Regions from separate parts of the Paenibacillus sp. CECT 9249 genome, predicted to be linked through region 2. Evidence: a T-box and tRNA genes for the amino acid it is inferred to sense, from the RefSeq annotation. Region 2 holds a T-box; the other holds one or more tRNA genes.
The links. A T-box is a leader RNA that pairs with one kind of tRNA and senses whether it is charged. The one in region 2 lies ahead of leuS (leucine--tRNA ligase), so its partner is inferred to be a tRNA-Leu.
Positions count from the first base shown of each region.

Region 1: it encodes a tRNA-Leu, which carries the amino acid that the T-box ahead of leuS (leucine--tRNA ligase) is inferred to sense. The anticodon was not compared.

Region 1 is NZ_CAKKLI010000001.1:11,783-27,882, forward strand. It holds gene LQ229_RS00050 (DUF4832 domain-containing protein) at 1-173, opposite strand, end outside; gene LQ229_RS00055 (hypothetical protein) at 495-929, shown strand; gene LQ229_RS00060 (LacI family DNA-binding transcriptional regulator) at 1,442-2,488, opposite strand; partial or broken gene tnpA (IS200/IS605 family transposase) at 2,866-3,197, opposite strand; tRNA gene LQ229_RS00070 (tRNA-Leu) at 3,701-3,787, opposite strand; gene LQ229_RS00075 (zf-TFIIB domain-containing protein) at 3,883-4,203, opposite strand; gene LQ229_RS00080 (hypothetical protein) at 4,289-4,504, opposite strand; gene LQ229_RS00085 (hypothetical protein) at 4,688-5,017, opposite strand; gene LQ229_RS00090 (xanthine phosphoribosyltransferase) at 5,112-5,684, opposite strand; gene LQ229_RS00095 (hypothetical protein) at 5,799-6,500, shown strand; gene LQ229_RS00100 (hypothetical protein) at 6,732-7,787, shown strand; gene LQ229_RS00105 (AAA family ATPase) at 7,710-11,024, opposite strand; gene LQ229_RS00110 (DNA repair exonuclease) at 11,021-12,322, opposite strand; gene LQ229_RS00115 (glycosyltransferase family 4 protein) at 12,329-13,456, opposite strand; gene LQ229_RS00120 (GGDEF domain-containing protein) at 13,593-14,777, shown strand; gene LQ229_RS00125 (RsmB/NOP family class I SAM-dependent RNA methyltransferase) at 14,889-16,100, shown strand, end outside.
Region 2 is NZ_CAKKLI010000026.1:24,628-40,727, reverse strand. It holds gene holA (DNA polymerase III subunit delta) at 25-1,044, opposite strand; gene LQ229_RS17550 (zf-HC2 domain-containing protein) at 1,291-2,316, opposite strand; gene LQ229_RS17545 (sigma-70 family RNA polymerase sigma factor) at 2,331-2,879, opposite strand; gene LQ229_RS17540 (ComEC/Rec2 family competence protein) at 3,072-5,666, opposite strand; gene LQ229_RS17535 (dCMP deaminase family protein) at 5,795-6,301, opposite strand; gene LQ229_RS17530 (helix-hairpin-helix domain-containing protein) at 6,410-6,994, opposite strand; gene comER (late competence protein ComER) at 7,185-8,030, shown strand; gene leuS (leucine--tRNA ligase) at 8,011-10,452, opposite strand; T-box leader at 10,571-10,831, opposite strand; gene LQ229_RS17515 (class I SAM-dependent methyltransferase) at 10,939-11,718, opposite strand; gene LQ229_RS17510 (S1-like domain-containing RNA-binding protein) at 11,730-12,638, opposite strand; gene rsfS (ribosome silencing factor) at 12,635-12,982, opposite strand; gene yqeK (bis(5'-nucleosyl)-tetraphosphatase (symmetrical) YqeK) at 12,979-13,551, opposite strand; gene nadD (nicotinate-nucleotide adenylyltransferase) at 13,529-14,158, opposite strand; gene yhbY (ribosome assembly RNA-binding protein YhbY) at 14,198-14,488, opposite strand; gene aroE (shikimate dehydrogenase) at 14,534-15,388, opposite strand; gene yqeH (ribosome biogenesis GTPase YqeH) at 15,416-16,100, opposite strand, start outside.

The sequences.
Region 1 (16,100 bases), on a different contig from region 2:
GGTCTATAGAAGCCCCTGTCCGGATTCGGAATATCAACAGGATTCTCCGTATAGTTAAGCGCTTGCAATACAAGCGGGGCTACTCCTCTATTCGCCCTCGCGACATCGAACGAGCTTGACATCACCAGGCTAACGATTAATAGGATCGCAAGCATTCCGAATACTTTTTTCATAGCCTAACCTCCAAATTAGTATAGTAAAATTCGGGTTATTCGTTACATCCACTTTGCTCATCGCTAACCCCCTTTGCGAAACTTATTTTTGGGCCCAATATTTTACGTAATTTTTCGCCCATATTTTTCTAATATGATCTTATATTCTTTGGGGCAAAAATGTCAATGAGAAAATGATTATTCACAGAGTTAATCATTGACCACCCGTCCAACGGGTGGTCATGATTTCAACCCCATTTTGAATTGGAAAAAATATTTGTAAAATGTGGCTGATTTTTCGAAAAAACACTTGACATTTTCCGAAAACATCCAAAAAATCGCGTGAAGGGGTATGACCCTTATCACACCAAGAAACAGCGCAAACGCAAGGGGAAGGCCAAAGAAGGCAAGAAGAAATACGAGAAAGCCCCGACAACCACACCCGGAAGAGTCGAACGCCTGGTCCAATGGATGATGCGTCGTGCCCGCGGTATAGCCGATTGCAACCATCTTCGTCTTTACTCCCAGCCCAACTGCAACTCAGGTTGGGACAGCGCCAGAGAAAAATACTTTAACGGTTACCACCTGTATATGATCTCTGCGGCGGACAGTAAGCACGATTTGCCCTTGTATCCGCGACTTCAGCCTGCCTCGCAGCATGATGCCGTCAGTCTGGTCATGAGCACGGTAGACAAAATGCTCCTCGACGCTGCTTATGATGCGGAGGCCATATACCTTCTCTTGGAGCATCAAAGCATCGAGCCGTTCATTGGTTAGCCTTTTGGGCATTCACTGACTCTTACCTCCTCCAGTACGTGAACAAAGCAGGGGCTCTTTCCTCCACAAGGTTGTGTTGTCCTTTTGCTTCACGGATACTACAACCCCCTCCGCCACCCTTCTCGCAGCTCGCCACTTCACCTTTCGGGCTTATAGGGTCGCTCTTTACGACGTTGCCGTGCGAGGTAGGGTTTCCCTAGTTCCAGACACAACTTTCTCAACATGCCGTTCCCCATACACCGGAGCTGCGGCAGGATTCACTTGATGTTACGGCCTGCTGATTTGCTCGCACTCTCTTGAGAGTTACTTTGTCACAGGGCTTCAACCTTAGGGTCTCTCCACCAACTGCCTGTCAGCCACGAGGCGACTTGGCTCTTACACCTCGACCGGACTCACACCGGTTAGTTGTGCCTAACTTGGCTAGACGCGCAAACAAAAAAAACCGTCCTCCCACATCGGGAGAACAGTTCCTTCATCGTCGCCTATTCGGAAAAAACTCGTTACCGTCTACACTAAACTCTTGTCGAAGAACCCCTGATCTTCAAGTCGTAAGGAAGTAACGCTCTGATCGGGAAGTTCATCCTTCCTTCCAGGCGGTCGGACAGCAAGTAAGCCGCCATTTGGCCGATCTCATATTTCGGAACATGTATCGTCGACAACGGCGGGGAAGTATATTGGGAAATATCAATATTATCGACCCCAAAGAAAGCCATGTCATCCGGAACGCGCAAACCCGCTTCCGTAACCGCGCGCATAGCCGAGATTGCCATCACATCGCTCGCCACGAAGAAGGCCGTCGGTAATTCCGCTCGCGGCGTCTCCTTCACCAACCGACTCATCAATTCGAAGCTGGTCTCAATCTGCCACTCCGCGTTCAAAATCCACCTTCGCTCCAGTTCGATATCGGCCTCAAGCAGAGCGTTGTGATAGCCTCGAAATCTCTTCTCACGATAGATGTCTCCCGACAACCCCAAGCCGCCGATAAAGCCAATTTTCCGGTGTCCTTGGCTGATCAGATGCCGAACCGCCGCTTGAGATGCGGCTACTCTATCGTAAGAAACTGTAGGAATCTTCGGATCATTCACATCGACACCGACAATGGTCGGGATGTGCTTCTTGAGAGACGCGTAGATCGGCGTGTCGATGCCCTCGATAATAATCACGCCGTCTACCTGGCTTTCTTGAATGACCTGCTGCTGTACCGAAGGATCACGAAGCTCGTCCCTCGTATGAATGAAAGCCAGCCCATAGCCTCTGTCGGCCAAGCCTTTCTCTATGCCCTTCAACACCAGCGAGAAGTACGGGTACGAATAATTTTCCTGGGGGAGCGAAATAATGCACCCGACTCGCTTTCGCTTTGTAACAACAGGCTCTATGCCCCTATCCACGATCGACCGCCTTGACCACCCTTTCTTTCGGTAACCGAGCTCTTCGGCGGTGATCAGGATTTTTTCTTTCGTAACAGCGTTAACGATCTTGCTGTCATCGTCGTTCAGCACTCGCGATACGGTCGATATGGAGACGCCCACTCTCTCAGCAATATCTTTTAATGTAGCCACTTTCGCACCACCTTTGATTCTTGGGCCCAAATCAAGCATCTTTATCATAGCGAATACGGGACGCTCCTGTCAAATTGTAATTCCTCTAATAAAATCATGATCACCCGTCCAACGGGTGGTTTGCTCTTAGGGTATAACCCCCTGTTGCCAAACTGCGCCTAAAGACGCCAGCCTGACAACAAAATTGTTCAGGCTCAGTGTAATTTGTCATTTTCACTTACCAGTTAAACTGGTTTACTTCTTCTTGCTACTGTTTCTGATAAATGGATCTTCATACTCTTTTACACTTAGTTTATCAACTGCTTGGCCATGTGCTTCCACGGCGAATTCATGTTTACTCATTTTACCATTTCATCATTTAAACCAATTTTTAAAAGTTAGCTTTTCCCAGTCGCGTTTGGCATCCACCATCCGTTCCAGTTAATTCCTGTGTGAATTCGCTGTGCATGTGCTTCTTGTTCACGTATATATTTTGCGACGGTTGCTTCATTTAAGCCTACTGTGCTGACGTAGTATCCCTCCGCCCAAAATTTTCGATTGCCATATTTATACTTCACACTGCCATGCTTCTCGAATATCATCAGTGAGCTTTTTCCCTTCAGATATCCCATAATGAGATTTTTGGTGGAATCGCTACTAACATATGCACATGATCTGGCATCATGTGACTCTCTAATATATCCACTACCTTGTATTTAATAGTCTCTCGGCATTGGCCGAGGCAGATGGGACGAGGATTTCCTTGTACCACCAAACCTCCTTTCCTCCTACTTTTGTGGGAGTATTTTTTATTGTAACCCCGTTTCGAATTGGAAAAAAATATTTCCGAAATGGGGCTGATTTCTCCAACCCCATTCACCGGAGAGTTCTTCCGCGCTGCGTTTCCAAGAGCTTCACGCGTTCCATGGCCTTCGCCCAATGTTCCGAGGCTCGGCTCTCTCTTGTCCTTTGCAGGTTCTTTTTGACGATGCGGCATGATTCACTTGATGTTACGGCCTGCTGATTTGCTCGCACTCTCTTGAGAGTTACTTTGTCACAGGGCTTCAACCTTAGGGTCTCTCCACCAATTGCCTGTCAGCTGCGAGGCGACTTGGCTCTTACCTCGACCGGACTCACACCGGTTAGTTGTGCCTAACTTGGCTAGGCGCGCAAATAACAAAAAGGTTTCCGCTCTGCCAGAAAACGCAGATCAGAAACCTGTCATTGTTGAAATGGTGCGGTCGAGAGGACTCGAACCTCCACGGGGGTTAGCCCACACGGACCTGAACCGTGCGCGTCTGCCAATTCCGCCACGACCGCATTTATCTAACGACAAAGAATAATATATCACGGACTACTACCTAATGTCAACAAAAAGCTAGAAATAAATTTCGCGATATAGGCTTCATTCTATTTCAATCAAACAAATCTCCGAAGACGTCCAGTACGGACTTCTTCTTTTTCTTATAGCCATGCTTGGAATATCCGGGATGGGAGTCGTAATGCTTATCATGATCGCGATAAGGTTCCCGCCGTTCATAGCTGTCGTCTCGACGCTCATATTGTTCGTCATACCAGGAATTGAAGGCAGGACGCATTTCCCGCACATCGCTCATCAGCTTCTCCAGTTCGCCGCGATCGAGCCACACTCCCTTGCATTCCGGACAAACGTCGATCATAATTCCTTCCTTTTCCACTTCGCGCATGCGCACATCGTTGCATATCGGGCATTTCATTGCTATATCCCTCCACAATTCGACTTATCACTATGTTACGCAAGGCTTGGCTTAAAGTTTCATTTTTATACGTGTGCGAGATCGTTTATATAATAGGATTCTGCCGCTCCTCGTCGAACGGCTGGAACAGATAAGTCCGTTTCACTTGCACGACTCTCCGATTTTGGCGGCGGATCAGCGCATGCTCGTCGTCCCATGCCACGACAATTCCGATCACGTCGTTTCTTTCCAAAATGTCGCGTACAACTCTAATTTTCGTTCCCGCTTGCCGGTAAGCGTCCAATTGCTCTTCCGAGATCATATCCTCCAACTCCTAATGGTATGATGATGCAAAAAGGCCCGAATGATATCCATTCAGGCCTATTCGCTTGCTTGTATATGCGATGTGCGATTGTAACAACCGATTGTTGCTTAAACCTTGCACAGAACCTATCTGATATCCTCTAGCACAAATACAGCCTATCCTTCCTACTCGGCAAGGACGTTACTGTTCCACATGCTCTTTCGTATCGTTCGTTTCGAACCAAAAATCGAGTACTTTGGCCGACATGACACGATTTCGGATGTAATCGATCTGTTGCGGCGTAAACTGCTCCGACCACGATACGTCCAACTCCTCGCATAATTTGACGATCGTAAGCAGCTCCGACCAAGCTACATACCGTTTGTACCAAAAAAACTGAGGATGTTCAATCATATAGGGGTAAAGGTCATCGAATTCAGTATGTTTGCAATCCAAGGCGCGTTCAAAATGAACTTTGGCATCTGACAACTTTTGCATAAAAAACTCAACAGAAACTAGGTCTTTCCCCATTATTTTTGCCTCCTCCCCTCAAACTTACCCTTATTATAAGCGAAAAGCAAACCGGGTGCAAAGGGACTGATTGGAATACCGCAGGCAAAATTTGCTACACTTCAAACCGAATTTGGCCGCCTTCAAGCGAAGCGATTTTGACGAGCGATTCCAAACGAATGCCTTGTTCGCGGAACATGCGGGCCCCCGGCTGGAAACATTTCTCCACAACGATGCCCATGCCGACCAATTCGGCTCCGCGCCGTTCGATAATTTTAAGCAGACCCCGCGCGGCGTCCCCGTTCGCGATAATATCGTCGATCAGCAATAGCCGGTCATCCTCCGCGATAAATTGCGGGGATATCATAATATCGGTGACGATTCCTTTCGTGAACGATGGAACGCGTTCGTGCAGAGCGTCATGCTCGCCGATCAGCGCCTTCTTGCGGCGGGCGAACACCATAGGAACGCCAAGCTCGTACGCGACGGCAAAAGCGACCGGAATGCCGGACGATTCGATCGTTACAACTCGCGTTACCCCTGCATCCGCGAACCGGCGGGCGAATTCCCTGCCCATTTCCATCGTCAGCTTCGGATCTACCTGGTGGTTGAGCAGGGCGTCCAATTTCAACACTTGGTCCGACAAAACTACCGCTTCCTTCAAAATTCTCTGTTTCAACAATTCCATGTTACGACCTCCAAGCAAATCCTTTAATTGAAATTACCATACGAACGATCTTTCGATCAAGAAAAATATTGCCGCCAAAAACGAAACTATTTGACCGTTTGAACCGTTAATAATATGTATAATGCAAAATTTAACATTGAGGTGACCGAGATGAAGCGTAACTATATAACGATTCTGGCCTTGCTGACGGTTATCGCCGTATTGGCTGCGGCATGCGGGAACAAGCAGGAACTTGAACAACATTCCGCCGGACCGGATCAAGAGGCAACCTCTTCCGTTCCCGCGTTCCAATCGGATGCGACGCTCCCGTTCAAAACCGATACCAATAAAGTGAAAGAACCGCTTGAAATTTCGGCCAGCAAAGATAAGGATCAAACGGCGAAAGAGCAAACCGGAACGGAGAAGAAAACGGGAGCGGGCTCGTTCGATCCCGACCGCCCGAAGTTAGGCGGCATCGCTTTGTTCGAGAAGAAGGACGCCGTTGTGAAGATGCTCGGCAATCCGGTCGAGCAATACACCCTTGAAGACGAGCCGTCCATGACGATTTATGAATACGACGGACTACATATCGGGTTTCATAAAGACGATACGGTGCAATTCATCGAGGTGAGCGGTGCCGATATCGTCACCGGCTTGCAAGGTTTGCAGATCGGCGATCAAGAACAAGCCGCCGTTAAAGCGCTTGGCAAACCCGATTCCGACACGAGTTTCGTATACAGCTACAATGCGAAAGACTCGCTGCTCAAGCTGGACATCGATCCAAAGACGGAAACGATTCTGTCGATCAAACTATTTGTCGTTGAGGAATCCGCGTAAATGGCGCGGATTCCTTTTTGCTTATCAAGATCGCCACTTTAAGTCATGTCCCACCCCCTACTCACATACCTTGTACTATAAGAGGTTGTTCAAAAAGGAAAATTTTGTGCGGCAAAACTCGCTACGGAAGCATGGGCTTCCGGTTCTCGCAACCTTCCCGGTGCTGAAAAGCCGACTTTTTGAACACGCAATATAAAGGGTACAAACCGTGAGCTCAGGGGGTAGGAAAAGATGAAGCATGTCGTCAAAGTGCTGCAAATCGCATTTACATATATCGGAACGGTCGTAGGAGCCGGGTTCGCCACCGGGCAGGAGATATTGCAATTTTTTACCCAATACGGCAATTGGGCCCCCTTGACGATTATTGCCGCGACCTTGTTATTCATTTGGCTCGGAACGAAGGTGATGCTCCTATCCTTCGATATTCGGGCCAAGTCGTATGAAGATTTGAACAAGCATCTATTCGGCGAACAGGGCGGACGTTGGATCAGCCTTTTTTTAATGATCATCTTGATCGGGGTCAACAGCGTCATGCTGGCCGGCGCGGGCTCGTTATTCGTGGAGCATTTCAACATTCATTATCAGACAGGGCTGTTGTTCACCCTATTTTGTTCCTATATATTGCTGAGCAAAGGAATCAAGTCGATTCTCGCCTTAAATTCCGTCGTCGTGCCGCTTATGCTGACGTTTACCGTGCTGATCGTACTGAATACGATGCGATCCCCTTATTCCCATCATTGGATTACATTGATCAGCGATCGCAGCTGGAGCGCCACATGGGCGGCGCCTTTCTTATATACCGCCTTCAATTTGGCGATGGCTCAAGCGGTTCTCGTTCCCGTCGGCGCCGCCATGCCGAATAAAGCGGTCATACGCTGGGGCGGATGGCTGGGCGGCTTGGGCATCGGCCTGATGCTGCTGGCGGGTCATTTTGCGCTCTCCGCCTATATGCCCGGCATTACGCAGTTCGAAATCCCGATGGGCAGCATCGCTTACCAATTGGGACACATCGTGCAGTTTATTTATCTATTTCTTATTTTCCTGGAAATATTCACTACCTATGTAGCCGACATCTTCGGCGTAACGCTGCAAATCAGGCAGCGCTGGCTGCCTGAAGCGCATCCGCAATGGATTACGGCGGGCATTATGCTCGTCTGCTATACGATCAGCCAATTCGGATTCAGTTCGCTTCTGTCGATTCTTTATCCGTTATTCGGATTGTTCAGCCTCGTCTGGCTCGTCATGATCGTGTCCAAGCAGCGGAAATCGGCCGATCCCCTCGGATAGCGCAATCACATTCGCATCGCGAATCCGCTCCGTCGCGGTCCGCACGACATGCTCATGGCATGTCGTCATAACGATTTGATGCCGGTCGCGCATTGAACTCAATACGTCAAACGTATGGCTTAACCGGTTCAAATCGAAATTGACGAATATATCGTCAAGGATGAGCGGCATATGCGGATGTGCCGCAAAGGCGTCGGACAAAGCGAGCCGCATCGCGAAATAGAGCTGCTCCGCCGTGCCCCGGCTTAACAGGGAACTGTCCGCAAGCGCGCCGTCCTCGCGTTCCGCCACCATTCGCTTCTCGCCGAGAGGAGCGAATACGCGCCGGTAGCGCCCTTCCGTCATCGCTGCAAAGTAAGCCGAGGCCGTTTGCAAAACAAACGGTTGCCGTTCCTCCTCGTATATGCGTCTCGTCCGTTTCAGCCATTCCAAGCTGATCGCATAGGTTGCGTAGCGGCCGATCTTCTCATGCAGAACCGCGAGTTCCCCTTCCTTCCGCTGCAAATGGTCTTCATGCTCGCTCGCTTCCCGCAGTTGATCCAATTCGCCGAGCAAGCGTCCGCGCCGTTCCTGCAGTTCTCCGATCCGGGCTTCCGCTGCGGAAATGTCCAGCCTGACGAGCCGGACGGCTTCGCCCAAACGGTCCGCATCATACCGCTCCAGCACTTCCGCGAGCCGATCTATGGATGCGGAATGAGCCGTTGCGATATCCAAGTGGCGCAGCGCCTGCTCCAATTGAACTCTACGCTCCGCCTGCCTTACATGGCGGCGAAACTGCTCCTCGTCTTGCGCCGCTGCAAGAGCAAACAAACGCTCGGTTTTCTCCCGCGCTTGTCCGAGCCGGGCGGCGATCTCCTCCCGTTCTTCCGCCAGCTCCGTCCGCCGTTCGTTCAAACGCGCGCTTCGCTGCCGCGCCGCCTCATGACGTTCGAGCCTGTTCTTCTGCCGCTTCAACTCGTATGCAATATCCGCGAATGGGGGCGGATCTCCGCTCGCATCGCCCTCCGGATCGCTTCGTTCGAGCGCAGCCAATAACGTCATGCAAGCTTCCTCGAATACGGCGATCCGTTCGGATATCGCTTCCTTCTTCGCATGACGCTGTTCCATGCGCTGAAGCAGTTCCATCGCCTGCTCCGCCGTTCGGAATATATCATGCGCGGCCTCCGGCGACAGCCCTTCCGGCAACGATTGCGACCGCAGCCATTCGTCCCACGCCTCCGCCAGTTTGCCGGCGGCGCGCGCCTCCTCTTCCCGCTCGCGTTCCAGCGCCTCGAGCGCTCGCCGCAAACTTTCTTCCGCCTGCGCACTCTCGCGGTAACGGGCCCGGAGCTGTTCCGTTTCCCGATGCCAATCGAACCATTCGTCCATCATTGGGCGCAAGGCGTTGATTCGCTCTTCGAAATCCGCATCCGTTACGTCCGGATGTTCCCGGACGGCGGAAACCGCGGTTTCCCCGAACGCGGGCTGGCCGCGGTAACCGGCCGGAGAACGAACAAGGGAACGGAGCACTTCGAGCATACGCAAGTCGTCCATGCCGGACAAGGACGATGGTTCGTTCTCATCCGCTTCGCCCCCCGCAAAGCTGCCCGCTCGACGCATTCCCTTGCCGGGCCGTTCCTTGCCTCTTGGGCCCGACAAATAGAGGTATGCGTCCAATCCGAGCAGTCCTGCGAGAATAGCCGCCGCCTCCCATATTTGCCCGATCCGCCATAACAGAAACGGCACGATCGCCGTTAACGCGCCGGCCGCGATCAATGTGGCGCGGCGCAATTTCCTCATTTGCTCCGCCGCCGCGTCCTGCGCGGATCGCTGCGCTTCCGCTTGCCGCCGTTCGGTTTGCCGCAACAGGCGGCGTTCGCGCCACCGCTCCGCTTCGCGCACCAGTTCCGCCCATATCCGTTCCCCTTCCTCTTTCGTCCGGGGAATGATATGACCGAAGCGAAGCTTCCGCTCTTCCTCCGCTTGCTCGAGCCGCCGCCGCCATTCGTCCGTTTCTTCGCCGGCCGCGTCGCATTGCCTTCGCAATCGGCTGCATTCATGCTGCAGCCATTCGCTCCTTCGCGCGTACGCCCGATTCCGTTCCTGCTCTTCCCGCACCCGTTCGCGGCTTCCGGCGCCAAGCGAGAACCGGCGCAATTCGTCCGCCGTCCACCTGGGATCGATCAGCCGCAGCAAACGTTCCAGTTGATTGCGCTCGGCGGAGAGTTCCGCCTCCAACTCGCGCATTTCCGACCGGCGCGCCTCAACTGCGTCCAATTGGCCGAACCTGCGATCGATCTCTTCCCGTTGTTCCAACAGCTTCTCATCGTAGGAGCATGACGCCAGTTCCTCGTCTATTTTCGCTATAGACAGATCTAGCTGCTTGCCGCGTACCTCCAGATGCTCTTGCTCTTGCTGCAGCGTTTGCCAGCGGGACAATGCATCTTCGGGAAACGAAGGGAAGGCGGGAAGCGCGGCCAATTCCCGTTCGATCGCCCGCTTTTCCAGCCACGAATCGCGGTATCCTTGCGCCTGTGCGAATTCGGCTTCGCGCGCACGCAGCGCGGTTAGCGCTTGTTCCGCTTCCGCCAATTCGCCCTCCACCCGTTCCACGAGCGCGGATTGATCGTTAAATTGCTGGATGAGTGCCTTTCTCTGCCGGATTTCCTTATCCAACGCCTCGATCGATTGCATCGCGCGATTGATTTCCTGCGTGCGTCCGCGCGGGCGAAACAGCTTGTCCATTTCCTGCGACAACTTCCGCTCCGCTTGAACGATGCCGCCCCCGTCGCCCAGTCCGGCGTGGAACAAGAAGCCGCTCACCTCTTCCGACTGCAGCGTCCGGATTTGCTGCAGTTCGCTTAGCGAGACGGCGAACAACTGCCGGAACAAATCTGCCGATAAACCGCCGAGCAGTTCGCGTTCCAATTCGGCTTGAGTACATGTTCGCATTTCCCCGCCCGGCGTTATAAGCGAGATGCGCGAACTACCCGCTCCGTTGCGCTCGATCGTCCAGAGGCGGCCGCGGCCGTCCTCAACAATCATTCGCCCTCCATGCGTTCCGCCGTCAGAGGGTTCGAATCGTTCTCCCGCCTGACGCGAAGGAAATCCGTACAGCATCGTTCGTATGAAAGCGAACATGGTGCTTTTCCCGGCTTCATTCTCCCCATATAAAATCGTGACAGGCGCGCCGCCGAATTGCAATTCAACGTCGCGCAGCGCTCCGAACCCGTGAATATGCAATTCCTTGATTCTCATCGTGCATTTCCCCCGCTTTCGTCCGGTTCCGCGAGCAGCACCGCAGCCAATTCCCGCGCGCGCCGCAACCAATCGTCCCGCTCCGCTTCCGCGGCGCGGGACGCGATTGGCCCGAGCTTCGGCTGCGCCAGCAGCGGCGCGAGCGCTTCGCGCAGCACGTCTTCGCACAGCTTCGGATCGGATGCGGTCCGCCCGGCCAAGCGGAAATATTCGCCGAGGAAGCTGTCTTGCGTTAGCAGCGCTTCCTCGTCGAGCGGCAGCCCGGATTGCACGCGGATCGAATCGAACCATACGGCCCCGCCGCTTTCCGGCCGCATCGATTCGTTATCTCGCAAATGCTGCAGCAGCTCTTCCAGCAGCGCGCTCCCTTCGATGCGGGCATGCAGCGCATCCCGGCCGCCAACTGTCAAGCGTACGACGGCCAGACGGCCGTCCGCTTGTTCGCGCACCGTTTCCGCCGCAGCTTCAAGCCGTTCCAACAATGCCTGCTCCGTTCCGGCTCCTGCAATCGAGACGTCTTGCGCGAACCAGCGCACATCGTCGAGCGGATGAAAATCCAAAGACGTTTCCTTCCGTTCGTTTACCGTAACGATATAGCAGCCTTTCGCGCCGGTTTCTTTGACGCTGCGGCCTTGCGTATTGCCGGGATAGACGATATACGGCTCCCGGTGCAGCACTTGCCGTATGTGAATATGGCCGAGCGCCCAATAATCGAAGCCGGACGCCAGCAAATCCCGCATGCCGCAAGGCGCGTAATTGTCGTGATTGCGGTTTCCGTCGACATTCGCATGCAGCAAAGCGATATGGTACAAATCCGAGCCCGCAAGACGGCGATAGCGCAGCGCCATATTGTCCCGTACCGCTTGTTGCGGGTACGAAACGCCGCAAATCGCCGCGACCTGCTCTCCGTCCGATCGCCGGCGGGCGATTCGGCACTCCGCTTCCGCCGACCCGAACACGAACACGTTATCCGGCCATTGCAAACTTGCCTTCAACCCGTTCTCGGGATCGTGGTTGCCGTGAATGATATACACGGCGATGTCGTGCTCGGCCAGTTCCGCCAAACCGCGCTGCAGCCGAAGCTGCGCCTTTAGAGAACGGTCCGCGGCATCGTAGATGTCGCCGCTCAGCACGACAAAATCGACGTTCTCGCGTATCGCCAAAGCGACCAAATTCCGCAACGCGGCAAACGTCGACTCCCTCAACCGGCCGAGAACGTCCTCAGGAACGTTCGCCATGCCGCGAAACGGGCTGTCCAAATGCAAATCGGCCGCATGAATAAACCGAAACGTACTCATCCGACTTCACCCCTGCATGAATTGAGCATAAATGTTTCGCAGCTGGTCAATGACCCGGGTCAAGGAATACGTTTCTTTCGCTTTTTCCCAAGCGGCATACGAGAGCCGGCTGCGCAGTTCCGCATCTTCGATCAGCCGCTGCATCGCGTCGCATAGCGCGCTTTTGTCGTCCGGCGGAACGAGCAGCCCGTTGACGCCGTCCTCGATTTGTTCGCTAATGCCGCCGACATCCGTGCCGATCAACCCTAACCGGCAAAGCGCCGCTTCGGCAAACACCGATCCGAAAGCTTCGGCGCGGGACGGAAGCACGAAAATATCCGCAAACGGCATAAATTGCTCCGGATGGAGCATGTACCCGTAAAAAATAATTTCATCGTAAATGTTAAGCTCGACCGCCAAAGCTTCAAGATCGGTCCGAATCGGGCCGTCGCCGATTAAATGAAGCACGAACGGATGCCCCCGTTTTTTCAATTCCGCGCATGCCTCAAGCAACACGTCAAGCCCTTTCGCGGGCACCAACCGGCATACCGTAATCAACTGCGGCACTTCGTTTTGCCGCTCCACCGGCTTGAACCGTTTTTCGTCGAAACCGTTCGGAATGACCGTAACCTCTTCGGGACGATCCATATAAGGCGCCAAATATTGACGGAAGGAATGGGACACGGTCAGCACGCGATCCGTACAATGCTCCAATTCCCGGTATAATGACGTCAAAAACCGGTGCTCCGCCCCGCCTTCCTTTATTTTCCCGTTGAGGACCAGTTCCCGTTCGAAGCTCGAATGGATCGTGACGATAAGCGGCGTTTCCGGAAACAACCGCTTCATCACGAGCGCCGGGATCGGATGATGCGCATGGATCAAGTCGTACTTTGTATTGATCCGCATCTTCGCCCACCAACTATAGTCGCGAAAAGTTTGAATATATTTTTGCACCGTAGGATTGTGCTTGAATTCCTCCCAATCGAACGTTGCGAAACGAACCTCGTCTTGCCCTTTGCCGCGGACGCGTTTCGGAATCGAGAACAGATCCATGTCCCAATTCGAATTTTGAAATCGCTCCAATATGTAAGGTACCATGGAGGATACTCCGCCCGGTTGCTCCGGCGGAAAAAATAAAGCTTGCAATAATTTCATCGTTATGTCCCCCCGACGCTTCTCCTGTGCACACATTTATGATACATTAGAACATATGTTTTCCGCAAAGTTTAAAGGTCTTGATTCTTAAGAGACGATTGCTCGACTTGAAAACGAAAGATGGAGCGAGACGACCATGACAACTTCCATACCGCCGGTATTTACAGGCGCAACAGGCCAAATTTTCTCCGCCCTGTCCGCTTTTTACATTTTGCTGATCATGATGTTGATGTCAATTCGACTGTACAGCAAGCAAAGAAAAAAATCGTATATCTATTTATTGTTCGCATTTTTCATTATTATGGCATACCAAGGATTGAACATCCATTTCGTATTGTCGCAAACGGAATCGTATCCCGCGATATACCGGTACGTTTCCAGCATACTGCAGATGGCTTCCTTTATTTTGCTGAACTTTGCGGTCTACCAATTATACCATCGCATGAGGCCAAAGCACTCCGTATATATCGTGCTCATGTTCGTCTTCCTGCTGGCCATTGCCATTCTGCAGGCAAGTTTCGACCCGGCGCTGTTTCCGGAACGTCCGGATCGCGGGTGGATGGCCGGCCTTCCGCTCAACCTGTACCATGCGCTGCTGCTTCTGTTCTTTGCGATCATGTTCGGGCCTTATATTCGCCAGCGTCTTAAGTACGCATTGAGTTTGGCCGTCTATTCTTTTATGCTCATCATCCGTTTTGCGAACTACTACGTCTTCGATACTTCCCATACGGTGCTGCAAGCGCTGGAAAATTTTACGCCTATTTTGTATTATACGATATTGTTTTTCATTCTGTTCGACCGAATTGTGGAACTGCTGCAATCGATCTACCGTTCCTCCATTACGGACGGTTTGACGAGCCTGTTCAATCGGCGCTATTTCTACAAAGCCTTAAACCGGTATGTGAACGAAGGCTTGCGGGTGTCTGTCATTTTCTGCGATATCGACAATTTCAAAAAATTAAACGACACGCAAGGTCATGACCGCGCGGATGAGGTGTTGAAAAAGGTGGCGTCCGTCATGACGGAAGAAACCGAAGGCATCGGCATAGCCGGCAGGTACGGAGGAGAAGAATTGGTCGCGCTCGTCGTGGATCGCCGCGCCAAAATCGATCAAGTCGCGGACGCAATCCGCAGCCGCGTGGAAGAGGAGACGATCGTTACGGTCAGCGTCGGATACAGCGTCTTGAAAAAAGGAATGTCCGCGGAGCAATTGATTAAACAAGCCGACGAAGCGATGTACCATTCGAAAACAACCGGCAAAAACAAAGTCACATCCTATACGCAAATGCGGCGCAAACCGAAGGAAGCGGCGAAAGGATAATTGCAGCTGCCCCAGCCGCCCCGCCTGCCTTTGAGTTTGCCGGCCGTTTATGTTACACTGCTGAAATCGAATCAGTATTCATGTTAGTGATAAAGGGGTAATAAGATTTCTATGATTACGCTTCCGGAAGCTTACATTCGCCAGATGAAGTCGCTTCTGGGCCGGGAAGCCGAACGTTTCTTGCACAGTTATACGGAACCGCGCACGTATGGGCTGCGGTTGAACCTTTTGAAAACATCGGGGCAAGATTCCCTGGCCGAAGAAGTCAAACGGCTTTTCTACTTGGAGCAGGTGCCTTGGTGCGAAAGCGGCTATTATTATCGGGAGGAGCTCCGGCCCGGGAAACATCCGTACCATGCCGCCGGCTTGTACTACATTCAAGAGCCGTCGGCCATGGCGGCTGTGGAACTGCTCGCCCCCCGGCCGGGTGAAATCGTGCTTGATCTCGCCGCCGCGCCGGGCGGCAAAACGACGCATATCGCCGCCAAAATGCAAGGCAAAGGGTTGCTCGTAGCCAATGAAATCCATCCGCAGCGCGCGAAAATTTTGGCCGAAAATACGGAGCGGATGGGCGTGGCCAACGCGATCGTCACCAATGCGGGGCCGGACGAGCTCGCGGCGAGGTTTCCGTTATTCTTCGATCGCATTATGCTGGATGCTCCATGCTCCGGTGAAGGGATGTTCCGCAAAGATCCGAATGCGATTGAAGAATGGTCGGAAGCTCATGTCGCCATGTGCGCGGCGCGCCAATGGGATATTCTCGAGCACGCGGTTACGATGCTCAAACCGGGCGGCACGCTCGCGTATTCGACGTGCACATTCAATGAAGCGGAGAACGAGCGAACGATCGCCAAGCTGCTCGAGAAGCATCCGGAGTTTGCGCTCGTCCGAACGGAGCGCATTTGGCCGCATACGCACCGCGGCGAGGGCCATTTTGTCGCGCTGCTCGAGAAGCGACAGGGCGGCGGCATCGTCGCTGCCGCGGAAGCGCCGCGGCGCGGGCGCAGCCGCGGCCATGACCGGCCCGCCGGCGGCGCAGCGGCGGCGCTGGACATGTTCCTCGCGTGGGCGCGCGAGGAACTGCCCGGCTTTGCGCCGGGCGAGGGCGAAGCGCTTCTCTTCGGAGAAGCGCTGTATCTGCTGCCGCGCGCCGCAGGCGGCAGCCTTACCGCCGCGCAGCTGCGCGGCTTGCGAATGCCGCGCGCGGGGCTGCAGCTCGCGGCGGTGCGCAAAAACCGCGTGGAGCCCGCCCACGCGTTAGCCGTCGCCGCCGCCGCGGAGCAAGCGCGGCTGGTGTTTGACTACGCGCCCGAAGCTCCCGAG
Region 2 (16,100 bases):
CTTCAGGACTTTTTGTTATGCGCATCAAGCGGCCAGCCGCAGCAGGAACAGCTCGATGCCCAATATTTTGTCGACGCGGCCGCTTTTCATTTCATAATCCAATTGAGCCAGATCGGCCAAAATCCGGCTAAGACGGCCCGCGTCGAATTGCTTCGCCTGTTCCGCCGCCAGCTTCACCGCATAGGGGTGCAATCCGAGCGAGGACGCCATCTGCTGCTGCGAATAGCTTTGCCGCGCCAATTCCTTCACCTGCAGCATAATCCGAAATTGCCGCGCGATTAAAGCGACGATCTTAATCGGCTCCTCCCGCTGCTTCAACAGGTCGTAGAAAATGCCCAGCGCCTTTTCCAATTTCAATTGCGCGATTTGCTCGATCAAAACGAATATATTTTGCTCGCTGCTCCGGGCGACGAGCTGTTCCACCGTTTCCGGTTCGATGACGCCGCCATCCCCGGCAAACAAGCAAAGTTTCTCGATTTCCGACGCCAGCGTCTGCAAATTCGTCCCCGCGCAGGCAACGAGCGCCTCCGCAGTGCCGGCGGCAAGATCGCAGCGGCGTTCGCGCGCTTGCTTCTTAATCCATTGCAGCAATTCCTCGGCGCCGAGCGGCGCAAACGAAATGACCGCTCCGCATTCCTTCGCTTTTTTCACCGTTTTTTTGCGCTCGTCCAGCTTCTCGTTCTGCACGAAAAAGACGATCACGCTGTAATCGGCGGGATTATCCATATATTTCAGCAGCCGGTCCGTTTTATGATCGATTTTGTTCGTATCTTTGCCTGCCGCGAACACCGTGGAATCGCTAACTAGGATCACTTTGCGCGGCACAAGAAACGGAAGCGTCTCCGCTTCTTCGACGACCGCTTCGATCGGCGTTTCGTTCAAGTCGAATTTCGTCAACGCCAAATCGCGGTTTTCCTGCCCGATCACATGGGAAGATAAAAAGTGGATAAATTCCCGGATACGGTATTTTTCCGTCCCATAGCAGACGTAAATCGGTTTCACCATACCTTTTTGTATTTCTTTGGCAGCCGTTTTATAATCCACATTCGTCCCTCCTTCGCTGTATTCGATTGTAGCAAAATCGGGGCGCGGCAACAACAAAAAGACTGCGCACCCGCGCGCAGCCTTTTTGTTTGAACATCTATATAAACATCCGCGAAGAAGTCCTAGGCTCTTCTCGCGGACGGTCATCCGACGCAAGGGGCGTCGATGACTTCTCGTTTATATAATATACGATCGCATGCGTCAATGTGTGCATGCGTTCGTGCCCCGACTTTCGTCTGCCGCCGCCTATTTCTTGGCGAATTCGCTGGCAGCGACGGTCTCCGTCACCGTCTCGCCGCCGTCTTGCGACCATTCGTAAGTCAGCGTCTTGCCGTCTTCGGACCATTCGATTCGATGAACCGAACCGTTCGGCAGTTCCTTCTCGTATACCACTTTGTTGTCGGTATCCGTGACCTTCAATAGGCCGGATTCAAAAAACGCAGTGAAGCGAAGATCGGGCGAAGGCGATTCAAGGCGAGTCGTCTTCGCGATTCCCATTCTCATATCCATGGCAGGATCTTCTACACCCGCCTCAGGACTCGCTGCTTCCCCTTGGGAAGCAATGCCTGCATTATCTCGAGCGAATCCTTGCGCAATGTTATCCTGAGAACCGGTCCCTTCGTTTGCGTCGCCGGACTTATGCACTTCTTGCGGCAGTGCTCCCGCCGCCGGCTCGTCTCCTTTGTTGCTCGCGGGCGCCTCCTTCTCCTTCGGACCGTTTGCTTCCGGTTTTGAATCCGCCTTCTTGTCGGGTTGCGCGCTTTCCGTCGTTACTTTGGACATGTCCTTCGCTTCGTCCCCGGGCATATCCGCCGCGAACGTATCCTGCGATGCCGCAACTCCCGCTTGATTCGCGGTAGACATCAGTTCCATATCCGCTTGCTGCGACACTTCCGGTTTATACAACACCATAAACAAACCGACAACGAAGCCGGCTGCCACAACGCCGCCGATCGCCCGGAGAGGAAAGCGCTCGCGCCAACTCCGCTTCACGGGCGCTGCCGTGATGGAGGCGGCCCCGCCTTCAAGCTGTCCGTCCTCCGGCGATTGTTCCTTCGCGGCAGCCAGATCGATGTTTTCCAATTGCGGCAGAATGGTATCTACGATGCTGAATTTCGGCATGACTTTCGGCAAACTTTCCAGCTCGGCGGACAAACGCTTCAACCGCTCGAACATGACTTGGCATGAAGAGCATTCCCGCAAATGCTCGTTCAGGTGGTTGATTTCGCTCTCGCTCAGATCGTGATCCATATATCTGTTCATTAATTCCATCACCTCTGGACATGTCATCCTCGAACACCACCCTTCTGATAATCTTGAAGTAACGTTTGCAGTTGCTGTCTCGCTCGAAACAGATACGATTTCACCGTATTGAGCGGCAAGTTTAGCGAATCTGCAATTTCATTATAGGAAAAATCCTGTAAATATCTCAAAACGACTACGGCCCGATGATGGTCGGGAAGCTTATCGATCGCTTCATGAATATCTTGCGCCACATAAGTTGCCATAACCTCGTTCTCCACACTATGATCCCCCGTAAAAACGAGATTATGTTCCTCGATGGAAACGGAAGGTTTATTGCGGCGAAACTTATCGATGCAAATATTGGTAACGATTCTTTGCACCCATGTTTTAAATTGCGCTTTTTCCTCGTATGATTGAATTTTCGAATAAATCCGAATGAGCGCCTCTTGCGAAGCGTCTAACGCATCTTGTTCGTTATTCAACAAATAAAAGGCCGTACGGTAAACATGGGTTTCAATTTTACGCAATAGAGATATTAGAGCGTCGCGATCGCCCGATTGAGCAGCTCTTATGAGTTCTTGCTCTACCACCAGGATCCCCCTCTCTTGCAACATTACAGACGTGATTTCCCGTTATTTTGTTGCACTGATTATTATATTAAATTAGACTGTTCTTTCCATAGAAAATTGACACGGACAAATGCTCTTGTTTTAGAATACCAGAAAAAAAATAGACCGTATACCTGAAACTTCTGAGAAAGCGATGCCATGAAAAAGATAGTTTCACATCGCTTCCTCTATAAGCTTCGTACGAACATAAATCCCGTCGCGGCGCACCTGCATCTGTACTTCTCCGTTCTTGTCGGTGCGCAGCGTCGATACTCCGAACGCTTTGAGCCGATCCAGCACTTGCGCGGTCGGATGGCCGTAGAAGTTCGCGGCGCCGACGGAAATGACGGCCGTTTTCGGCTGCCACAGCCGCAGCCAATCGTCGGTCGTCGACGTCTTGCTGCCATGATGCGCCACTTTCATGACGTCCACCGGACGAAAGGCGTCCGTTCGCGCATATTTGTCGACGACCGCAAGTTCCGCCTTGCGCTCCATATCTCCTGTGAATAAAAAGGTCGATTCCTTCATTTTCATGACAAATGCGACAGAGCGGTCGTTTTGTTCTTTCGTAATCGTTATACGCGGTTGCTGCGAAAATGTCGCAGACGGATAGATAAATTTTATTTCGGTATCTTTATCCAGCGTTAGCGTTTGGCCGTCGACCGCCGCGTATAGCGGAATCCGCTTTTCATTCGCCGTGCGAAACAGCTTCGCCGCCGCATCGCCCGGTTTCAGCGTTCCGTTGAAAATGACCGCTCGCGTCGGAATTTGTTCGAGCACCGCTTGCAATCCGCCGATATGATCTTGATCCTGATGGGTCGCAATCACAGCGTCAAGCTTATGCACGCCGCGCTGCTTCAACAGCGGAACAAGCAATTTTTGCCCGACTTCGAACGGATCTTTCCGCTCCTTCCATTCGTCGCCCGGCTTGCGGAACCGTACCGTTCCTCCTCCATCGACCAATAGCGTCTTGCCGTGCGGGGTACGGATCAGAATGCTGTCGCCCTGGCCGACGTCCAAAAATTGGACCGACCCGTTGCGATCCCATAATGCGGGTTGATACATGTGGGCAAGCAGTCCGCCCCATAAGCAGAAGACGGCGCATAACGGGATCCATTTGCGAAGCGGGAGCGATCCGGCAGCGCTGCCGCCGCCCGCGAAGCCGGCCAAAGGAACGGTCTCGTCTTCGTCGGGGCCCCCCGCGGATCGCGCCGCGGCCTCGCTCGCCGCATGCCGGCGCGAATGGAGTTGTCCGGCCAAATAGGCGAACGCGACGAGCAGGGCATAGTACAGCATGACTTGCCAAATCGCCGGCTTGGGCCAAATCAATAGGAAAGCGTCCGGCCCGTTCATCCATGAAACGATGCGGAAAACCGGCTCGGTCAATCGCTCGGCCGTCCATGCCGCGAATTGCCCGAGAGGCGTGTAGATGATGCCGAGCGATAAGGTTGCCATGCCGAGCGGCAAGATGATTAGGCTGATGAATGAGACAAGCACGATATTGGCCGCAATCGACAATAAAGAATATTGATGAAAGTAATAGATCGACATCGGAAACGAAACGAGTTCCGCGACGGCATTCAGGCTGATCAAAGCCGCGGCCTTCTTCGACCGGAGCGGGAGCCATCTCTGCATGCGGGGCACGCCGAGAATTAATCCCGCCGTCACGATAAACGACAACTGAAAGCTGACGTTCACCAAATAATAAGGATCCCACCATAACATCAGAAGCGCGGCGATGCACAATATATGCAGCCCGTCCTTCAGCACCTGTTGACGCGCGGCGTACAACGCGACGATCGCCATCATTCCGGCGCGGACGACGGAAGGCGACGCTCCCGACAGCAGCACGTAGAACGGAATCAACGCCATAACAAGCAGTTGGCTCGTTTCTTTCGTCAGTCCGAGCTTGCGGAATATCCAGAAGAAACAACCGATAAACACGGCGACATGAAGCCCGGAAATGGCCAGAACATGCGTCAGCCCCAATTTGGCGAACTCGCGAAACCGCTCGGGGTCCAAATCGTCGCGCATGCCGATGACAAGCCCCTTCATAAATCCCGCATAACGTTCCGCGAACAATTCGTCCAGTTTGTCCCCCAGCTTCGCGCGCAGCCTGTCGTTCCAGCGCAGCAGATGCCCCCGGTTCCATCGCTTTCGCCCCTCCGGCTTGACGACGACCGAATCCGTTCCTTTTACGGCTGCGATCCAATGAATGCGCTGCGTACGCAAATATGCGCCGTAATCGAAGGCGCCGAAATTCCGCGCGCCGGCGGGCCGCTTCAACATTCCTTCCAATTCGACCCGGTCTCCCCGCTCCCATCGTCCCGCAATTTGCTGCCCGCTCTTTTCCGTCAATCGCACTTGAACAAGCAATGTCTCGTTGATCGAAATATGCTCATTCGTATCGGCAAATCGCACCCATTGGCCGCGCAGGCGAAAATCGGCGCGATCCCCGTCCACGTCGACCGGCGAATCGATCGTCCCGGCCAGCCGCACTTCGCGCTCGTCCAGGTTGCGCATGTCATCCGCCAAGCCGCTCGCATTGCGCATATCATTCCAATGCCAATACAGGGCAGCCGCACAAAAAGCGGCCCAACACAACAGCGCCAACCTAACCGATACGGCGCGATAATAGACGAGAATCGGTATGAAGCATAATGCCGCGGCGCAGAGCGCCGGCAAATGAATTCCGTTCCACAGGCATGCGGCGCCGCTGCCCGCGATCCAACTGATTGCAAACCATACGACCGGCCGTCGATCCGCCATCCGTTCATCCCCCTTATTCCATACAAAAAAACCTCTGCCGTTCCATCGATAGTGGATTGCAGAGGTTCTTCCTCATTTCCCGAACGATTCGATCATCCGGTTGACTATTCGGTTATTAGACTTAACAATTAATCGGTAACGTCCATGATCGTCTCCCGCGGAGGCTGATAGCTCTCCAAACGGCGGAATACGATTCCTTTCTGCCGCATCATCGCTTCGACCTTCTCGCTATCCTTCGGATAAGGCCTGTCGTATACGATTTCGGCGATTCCGCTGTTGGCAAGCATATTCGCACATGTCCAACAAGGCTGATCGGTAACGTACACGGTCGAGCCTTCGCGGTCGATCCGATCGGTAAACAGCAGCAAATTTTGTTCCGCATGGATCGTGCGCACGCAGCGCTGCTTTTTGACCATTTCCTCGCGCCCGTCCACAATCGTCATTTCATATTCCTCCGCGACCATACAGCCTGCGTCCGTACAGTCGTCCACCCCCATCGGCGCGCCGTTGTATGCGGTACCGAGCAGTTTCTTCCCTTGCACCAGCACCGCTCCCACATGGCGGCGCGGACAACGCGAGCGGGTTGACGCCATATAAGCGATATCCATAAAATACGTATCCCAATCTTTGCGCACCGTACACTCATCTCCATCAGTTATCGTTTCTTTTTATTGTACCACGCCGGGTCAATGATACGGAAATATGCGCGGAATCACTATGACGCGCTCCATGCTCGTTTCATATTATAAAGCAACCTTGCTGCGCATTTTTTCCAATATTTTCGGGCCGATTCCTTTTACTTTCGTCAAGTCGGAGACGGATTTGAATTTCCCGTTCCGTTCCCGGTATGCAATAATCGCCTTCGCCTTCGCTTCGCCAATCCCCGGCAGCTCCATCAGCCTGTCGATCCCCGCTTCGTTCACGTTAATTTTCCCGGATTGGTCCGCATCGCCCGCAACTGCCGTACCGCCGGCGGCCGCATTGTCCCCATTGCCGCCGTCTTCCAATAAAGCCGAAGCTGCAACTTGTCGTTCCGAATCCGGAGTTTGCGGCACATCGGCCGTTGTATTGACGGCTGCGGTTTCGATATCGCCGGCCCCTTGCTCTTGAACGGAAAGACGGTCGTTTTGCGCCGGGCCTCCCCCGGATGCGCCTTCGATCTCGTCGAGAGCCTGCTGCATCGATTCGTTTAATTTCGTCCAACCCGGAAGTTCCGCTTGACCGGGGGAGCGGGCGACCATCACGACGACGGCAAGCAGCCCGGCGCATGCCGTTATATACACGAGCGATTTCTGCATCGACCATAGTTCCCTAAGCTTACTTATCATACCGAATGCTCCTTTGCAAACATATTCGGGCCTTATCGCCCGGGGAGAATCTTGCTGCTTGCAAAACATATGGAAAAATCCGAATATTGGGCAAACCGTTGCGCATATACTGGGGAGAAATGTTTTTGACATCAGGCTTCACTACTTTACTGCATTGCAAACTATTTTGAATCGAGTGGGAGGGATCACGATGACGGTTGGATTTATAGGAACGGGAAGCATGGGAAGTATCTTGATCGAATCGTTCATCCAATCAGGCAGTCTTGAACCGGGGCAAATTATCGCCAGTAATCGAACCATGCAGAAGGTTCGTCAATTGGCAACGAGATATCCGGGGCTTAGGGTCGCATCCTCCAATACGGAGACGGCCAGGGAAAGCGATCTCATATTCATCTGTGTGAAACCGTCTGAATTCAAAACGGTAGTGGACGAGATCGAACCGTTCGTCGCCGCTACGCAAATCGTCGTCTCGATTACAAGTCCGGTGCAAATCAGGCATTTGGAAAGCCGGCTTGGATGCAAAGTGGCCAAAATTATTCCGAGCATTACCAACTATGTATGCAGCGGACCATCGCTATGCATATACGGAAGCCGCATCAATAGAGAAGACCGGCTGCTGCTGGAAGATTTGATGGGATCGGTCAGCCGCCCGATTGAAATCAAGGAACGATTCACTCGGGTAACTTCCGATATTTCCAGCTGCGGACCGGCCTTTATCGCTTTTTTCTTGCAAAAATTCATTGACGCTGCCGTTGAAGAGACCGGAATCAACCGCGATCATGCCGCCCGTCTCGGGTGCGAAATGTTATTCGGCACGGGCAAGCTGCTGACCGAGGGCGAACTGACGCTGGAACAGCTTCAGCGCCGCGTGTCCGTACCCGGCGGAATTACCGCCGAAGGTCTGCGCATTCTCGGCGCCGAGCTCGACGGCGTGTTCCACCAGTTAATTCGTACGACGCATGCCAAATACGAGGAAGATCTCGATAAGTTGGATCTGCTGTTTGGCAGCGAAAAGGTTAACCCGCAACAATATTGACCAGTTTGCCTTTCACGGCGATGACTTTGCGGACGGTTTTGCCGGCCATCGCCGCTTGAACGCCCGGCAAGGACAGCGCTTTGTCCCGCATCGCCTCTTCGTCCAAATCGGCGGCAATCATGGTGCGCTCTACGATTTTCCCGTTCACCTGGACGACGATCTCCACTTCGGCGTCGACGGTCAGCGCTTCGTCGTAAGTCGGCCATGGCACATAGGTGATCGATTGTTGACGGCCGAGACGCTCCCATAATTCTTCGGCCAAATGCGGAGCGAGCGGCGAGAGCATTTGCACGAAGTTCTCCATCGCCTCGCGCGGCAATTGATCCGCTTTATACGCATCGTTGACGAAGATCATCAACTGGCTGATCGCCGTATTGAAGCGCAAATGTTCGAAATCGTCGGTCACTTTTTTGATCGTTCTATGCCATGTTCTCAGAAAATCTCCCTCAGCCGGCGCTTCCGTAATTTTCGGGTTCAGCGCCCCTTCTTCGGTAATAAACAAGCGCCAAATGCGGGACAAGAAGCGGTACGTTCCTTCCACGCCGTTCGTATTCCACGGCTTCGTAGCTTCGAGCGGCCCCATGAACATTTCGTACATGCGCAGCGTATCCGCGCCGAACTCGTTCACGATATCGTCCGGATTAATGACATTGCCGCGGGATTTGCTCATTTTCTCGTTGTTCGTGCCGAGAATCATGCCCTGGTTGACAAGCTTGTGGAAAGGTTCTTTCGTCGATACAACGCCGAGATCGTACAATACTTTATGCCAGAAGCGGGCGTACAGCAAATGGAGCACCGCATGCTCCGCTCCGCCGATATACAAGTCGACAGGCAGCCACTCCGCTTGTTTTTCCTTCGAGCAAATTTCCTTGTCGTTCTTCGGATCGATGAAACGCAAATAGTACCAGCAGCTTCCCGCCCATTGCGGCATCGTATTCGTTTCGCGGCGCGCCGGTTTGCCCGTCTCCGGATCGACCGTATTCACCCAGTCGGTGACATTGGCGAGCGGAGACTCCCCCGTACCCGACGGCTTAATATGATCGACGTCAGGCAGGACAAGCGGCAATTGATCTTCGGGCACCGTCTTCATCGTCCCGTCCTCCAGATGCAGGATCGGAATCGGCTCGCCCCAATAGCGCTGTCTGCTGAACAGCCAGTCGCGCAAACGGTACGTTACTTTTCCTTGCCCTTTGCCGTTTTGTTCCAGCCATTCGATCATGCGCGCGATGGCCTGTTCGTTGTTTAAGCCGTTCAGCAGGTCCGAATTAACGTGCTCGCCGTCGCCGGCATAAGCTTCCTTAGCCAAATCCCCGCCTTTTACGACTTCCAGAATCGGCAAATCGAACTGTTTGGCGAATTCCCAGTCGCGCTGATCGTGACCCGGAACGGCCATAATCGCGCCGGTGCCGTAACCGGCCAACACATAATCCGCGATCCAGATCGGCGTCTTCTTACCGTTAACCGGGTTAACGGCATAGGCTCCCGTAAATACCCCCGTCTTTTCCTTGGCCAGATCCGTGCGTTCCAGATCGCTCTTGCGCGCCGCCTTCTCTCTGTAATCTTCCACCGACTTCCGCCGGTCTTCCGTCGTAATTCGATCCACCAATTCATGCTCCGGCGCCAAGACGCAATAAGTCGCTCCGAACAACGTGTCGGGCCGGGTCGTAAATACGGTCAATTCCGCATCATGCCCGTCAATCGCAAAACGGACTTCGGCGCCCTTCGATTTGCCGATCCAGTTCCGCTGCATATCTTTAATGCTCTCGGACCAGTCCAGTTCCTCCAAGTCTTCCAGCAAACGTTCCGCGTATTCCGTAATTTTCAGCACCCATTGGCGCATCGGCTTGCGGATGACCGGATGGCCGCCGCGCTCGCTTTTGCCGTCAATGACTTCTTCGTTGGCGAGCACCGTGCCGAGTGCGGGACACCAGTTGACAGGCACCTCGGCCACGTAAGCGAGTCCTTTCTTATACAATTGGATGAAGATCCATTGCGTCCATTTGTAATAATCGGGATCGGTCGTGCTGAATTCGCGGTCCCAATCGTAAGAAAATCCGAGCGATTTGATTTGACGGCGGAAATTGTCGATGTTCTTGAACGTAATGTCGCGCGGATGCTCGCCCGTATCGAGCGCATGCTGCTCCGCGGGCAAGCCGAACGCGTCCCATCCCATCGGGTGAAGGACGTTATATCCGCGCATCCGCTTATAGCGGGACACGATATCGGTCGCCGTATACCCTTCCGGATGGCCGACATGCAAGCCTGCGCCGGACGGATAAGGAAACATGTCCAATGCGTAAAACTTCGGCTTATCCTTGTCTTCGGTCGTTTTGAACGTTTTATGCTCGTCCCAGTATCGTTGCCATTTCGGTTCGATGACGAGCGGGTTGTAACCTTGCTGTTGACGTGTTGCGTCTGCCATCAATGATCCTCCTTAGGGCGGCATTCTATAGGGTCCGCCTCGTTTCGTATTCGTTTGAATGAGAAAACTTGCAAAATCAATGGTGCCAAAAAAACCTCCCATCCATAGCGTAAATATCGCTAGGGACGAGAGGTTCGCTTCCCGTGGTACCACCCTAGTTAGCGAGAGGCATGCTTTGCCTTCGCTCCCTTTGGACCCTTAACGCGGGCAAGACGTTGCGATTTCAATTCGCCGGCGGAATCGCTTCCTCCGATCCGCGAGCCAAGTTCATCGCAATACTCCGAGGCGAGTTCGTTCGCAAGTGACGATCGGCTTGCACCTTCCGCCGATTCTCTGATTACGCCCATAGCAAACTACTATTCCTCATCAACGCGCTTTTTCGTATATCGTCTTTACTTATTGATTATAAAAACTGCGGCCCCGGATGTCAAGAAAGCTCGAATGCCCGGATGCCCGAATGTTCGAACATTTTTCCCTTATCCGGCTTTATTTGATCGCGACATAAAACAAGCGGCTCGTGTCGTCTTGCGGAGGCTCCCATTTGAAGTCGCCGTATATTTGAACGTCCGCAAAGCCGGCTGCTTTTAATTGGGCATACAGCCAATCCGGATGATAGGCCCGTTGAACATGGACTTCTTCAAAGCGCTCGAACAGCTCTTCCGACAGCGAAGCGCCTTCCGCCCGCGTGAAGAATGTAATATGATGCTCGATCTCGCTGCGAACTTCGTCCAGCTCGCATGTCCATATGTATGCCACCGATTTTTCGTTTAAAACGAACGGCTGCTCTTCCGCGTATTTGGCGAATTGCGCCGGTTGATGCACGTCGAACATAAACGTGCCGCCCGCCTTCAACCCTTGAAAAGTATGGCGGAACGCTTGCTTGATGTCCTCTTCTTCCAGCAAATAATTGAAACAATCGCAAAACGAAACGACCGAATCGACCTGCCCGGGCAATTCCCAAGTCCGTATGTCTTGCTGCAGAAAAAGCACGCCGCCTTCCCGGTACATACGGTTTGCGTACGGCGATTGATCCATCTTCCGTCTGGCGATGGCAAGCATGTCGGAGGATAAATCGATGCCGGTGACCTGAAATCCGGAATTCGCTAGCGGAACCGTAATGCTGCCGGTGCCGCAACCGAGATCGACGACCGTTTTGGGCATGCCGTACTTTTCCCAGCCCGTTCGCGCGAACCGAAGCCACTCCGGATACGGCATATCCTCCATTAACCTATCGTATACATGCGCGAATCGTTTGTAAGATCTCATGCTGCATCACATCACTTTCGTTCGTTCGGACTCCGCTGCGCGTCGCTCGATTGCAAATATGTCCAATTTTCCTTCTGATAGACGAACCCGTCCTTCATCAGCTTCCCGAGCGCGCGTTTGAAAGCGGCTTTGCTAATGCCGAAACGCTGCTTAATCAAATCGGGAGGCGTCTGGTCGGAATACGGCATTGCGCCGTTCGGACGTTCCTTAAGAAACGCAAGCAACCGGTCGGCGTCTTCCACGCGTCCGACCTCCTTGCGCGGAGCCATCGCCAAGTTGACTCTGCCGTCTTCCCGCACGAAACTGATACGAACGTTTACCCGCTCGCCCAATCTAAGCAATCGCGTCCGTTCCGACGAATGGATCATGCCGATCGCGCCGAAGCCGAGCACGCCGCCGTCGACGAGCACGAATGTCCCCATTTGCAGCGGCTTGTATACCGTTCCTTCTTTCCATTCGCCAAGCCAAGCGGACGGCGCCCGGACCGCGAGCGGCTCCAAATCTTTCTCGCCTGCAAGCTTCGCCTTGAGCCTTCCCTGCTTGTCATGCTCCATGATGACGAATACTTTATCGCCGACCTGCGGATGCAGTTCCTTCATCTCGGGCAGTTCGCGAATCGGCAGAAGCAGTTGCCGCCCAAGACCCATTTCCAGAAAACAACCCAGCCGGGGATGAACGTCGGCCACCTCGAGCAAAGCAAGCTCCCCCAACGTAAGATAAGGTTTCCGCATCGTAGCCGCCAGGCGGTCTTCCGTATCGTAGTACAGGAATACTTCCACCTCTTGGCCCGGCTCCACCGTTCCGGCGAGTTCCGTATAATGCAGCAATACGTCCTGCGTTCCGTTCGTCAGGAAAAATCCGTAAGGCGAAACTTCGCGCGCAACCGGTAAAGTTACGATCGTACCGGCAATCAAACTCATACGCTTTTCACGACCTTCGCATCCGACCAGAGCCGTTCGATGCTGTAATACTCCCGCTCGTCGCGGTGAAAGACGTGAACGACCACATCCCCTAAATCGATCAACACCCAGCGCGCCGAATCAATCCCTTCAATGCCGCGTACCGTGCCGCCGCTTTCCTGCACGCGTTTGCGAATTTCGGTCGTAATCGCCTGGACTTGCGTATCCGAATTGCCGTGGCAAATGACGAAATAATCGGCGATGAGCGATATGCCTTGCAGATCGAGCGCGACGATATTCATTCCTTTTTTATCGTCCGCCGCCTCTACGGCTAAATTCATTACATCCTTTGAGCTTAAAGTCATTCATTAACCTCCATTTGTTGGATTAGTGCGTTTCTGGCTAAGACGGTTAGCGGATAAATCCGTTTCTTACGGGTCAGCAAAAAGTGAATCGTCGAATCAAAGCCTGCCACAAGCGCTTCGTCAAGGCTATGTTTGGCCAGTTCCCGAATATTATTCACATTCGGAAAATCTCTTCCCGGCTCGATATAATCCGCCAAACAAACAACTTTGTCCAATAGCGTCATCTGTTCCCGCCCGGACGTATGATATCGGATCGCGTCCAGAACGTCCCTGTCCTTGATGCCGTAATCGCGTTCCGCGACGAACGCTCCGACCGGGGCATGCCATAACTGTTTGTCGTGCTCCAGCAAGTCGGCAGGCAATCGATGTTCGCGAATAATGCGCTCCATCCGTTCGGTCGGCCAATATTTCGCTACATCATGCAAAATGGCCGCCAAGTCCGCCTTCACCGGGTCGGCGCCGAATCGCTCCGCCAGAATGACGGCCGTGTCCATCACGCCTTGCGTATGTTCCCAACGCCGCGCCGGCATCTGCTCTCGCACCTTGTCAATCAATATCGCTCGGTCCATGAACTTCTCCCCCATCTATCGATTCGTACAGCCGATTCGCTTGAATATATTGCCGTATCTCTTCCGGCACCATGTAACGGATAGATTGCCCGGCTGCCGTGCGTGTGCGGATTTGGGTCGAGGAAATCTCGAATTGCGGCATTTCCGCAAGCGCGAGGCGGGCCTGCAAGTAATCCGGAAGCCGGTCTAGACGCAGCGCCGTGCCCGGCCGTTTTACTCCGATGAATGATATGTCGCGGGCTAATTGTTCGATATCCCGCCATTGCGGCAACATATTGATCATATCCGCGCCGATAATAAAATAAAACGAATGCTCCGGATACGATTGCCGCAATTGCCGCATCGTATCGACCGTATACGACACGCCTCCCCGTTTCAACTCGACGTCGAGCGGGCGAAAATGCGGGTTCGACCGCAGCGCGAGACATACCATGTCCCAGCGCTGCTCCGCGTTTGCGCCGGGCGAGCCCGGTTTATGCGGCGGACGGAACGACGGCATAAACCATATTTCGTCCAGCCCCATTCGTTCGCGCACGCTTTCCGCCGCAAGCAAATGGCCGTTATGAACGGGATCGAACGTCCCCCCCATAATTCCGATTTTTTTCATATCGCTTCGTCCTCCAAACAACGAGAGGTGCGCCGGAGGCTACGGCAACTCGATCTGTTTATTTTCCCGCGACTCTTTATATAGCACGATCGTTTTCCCGATGACCTGCACCAGCTCGGCTCCGGATTTGTCCGCCAACTCCGGCGCGATTTCATGCGGATCTTCCGTACTGTTGTTCAGCACCGAAACTTTGATCAATTCTCTCGCTTCCAGCGCTTCTTCGATGTGCCGCACCAATTGATCGTTCGTGCCGCCTTTGCCGACTTGGAAAATCGGATTCAAATGATGGGCAAGCGATCTTAAATATCTTTTTTGTTTACCGGTAAGCATATTCGGTATTGTCCTCCTCAAACTGTTGTCGAATTTCCCTGGCCATTACTCCAATAGTGCGCCGCGCATCGTTTCGATCGGAGCGGGCAGCCCGGTCCAATATTCGAAGGCGTATGCCCCCTGGTATATAAACATGCCCAAACCGCCGTGAATTCGGCAGCCGCGCCGTTCCGCCTCGTTCAGCAGCTTCGTCCGGAGCGGGTTGTAGATCAAATCGCTGACCGTCATATCCGGACGCAGCCAATCCGGGTCGAGCGCAATGGCGTCGACATGCGGATGCATGCCGACCGACGTCGTATTGATAACGATGTCGATCTCCCCATGCAACGATCCGATGTCGTCCATGCCGATTCCGGCAAGCGGTCCGAACGCTTGAAAATCCGCCGCCAATTCCCGCGCCTTCTCCGCCGTGCGGTTCGCGATCCAAATGCCGTCCGGTTTCTCCTTCGCGAGCGCATACACGATTCCGCGTGCGGCGCCGCCCGCTCCGATGACGAGAATCCGTTTGCCCGCTATGTTCGGCTCGGCTTCTTCCTTAAGCGAGCGGACGTAGCCGATTCCGTCCGTGTTGTATCCGGTCAATTTGCCGTTGTCGTTCACGATCGTGTTGACGGCCCCGATCAAACGCGCGTCCTCGTCGATTTCGTCCAGCAGAGACATTACGTTCACTTTATGCGGAATCGTCACGTTCACCCCGCGGAACCCCATCGCCCGTACGCCTGCAATCGCGTCCCGAAGCGCTTCGGGTTTGATATGCAGCGCCGTGTATACGCCGTTTACCCCTTTCGCCCGCAAAGCGCGATTATGCATATGCGGCGATTTGGAATGGCGGATCGGATCGCCCATCACGCCGAACAATATCGTATCGCTGTCGATATGAACCGTTGTATCCTTGCTCATCGCTAGCGTCTCTCCCCTTATGCGATATTATATTAACGAATCGCGCAGCAGCACCTTTACCCCTTTCGGCGCGTGAACGCTCAACAAAGCGCCGCTGTCCCCGTTTACTTTAATCCATCCAAGCCCCGAGACGAACACATCGCAGCGGGCGCCGCGCGGTACGCGAATATCATGCTTCGTCCACGGCGGCAATTCGTCCGCATGCTTGCGGCTTGGGGGGGCAAGCAAACCGCCCCGATGCTCGGCGTACAGCTCGTCGGCTTTTTCCAGCTTCGTTCGGTGAATGCCAAGCGCGTTGGACAGGTAGCATGTGAACGACTGGCGCTCCCCTTGCACGAAATCGAACCGGGCCATAGCGCCGAAGAACAAAGTTTGTCCGGCGTTCAGTTGATATACGGAAGGCTTCAACGGCCGATCCGGCATAATAACGCCCAAATCTTGGCGCGTAACCAGTTCGCTCAACCGGGACGGATAGACGATTCCCGGCGTATCGATAATATACTTTCCGTCGTCCAGCGGAATGTGCACCAGATCGAGCGTCGTGCCCGGATATCGCGAGGTCGTCAGTTCCCGGTCCAGATCGCTGTAATCGCGTATCAACCGGTTAATCAGAGTCGACTTGCCCACATTGGTAGCGCCGACGACATAGATGTCGCGTCCGCGCCGGTGCTCGCCGATTTTGGCCAATAGCCGTTCGAAGCCTTGATTTTTT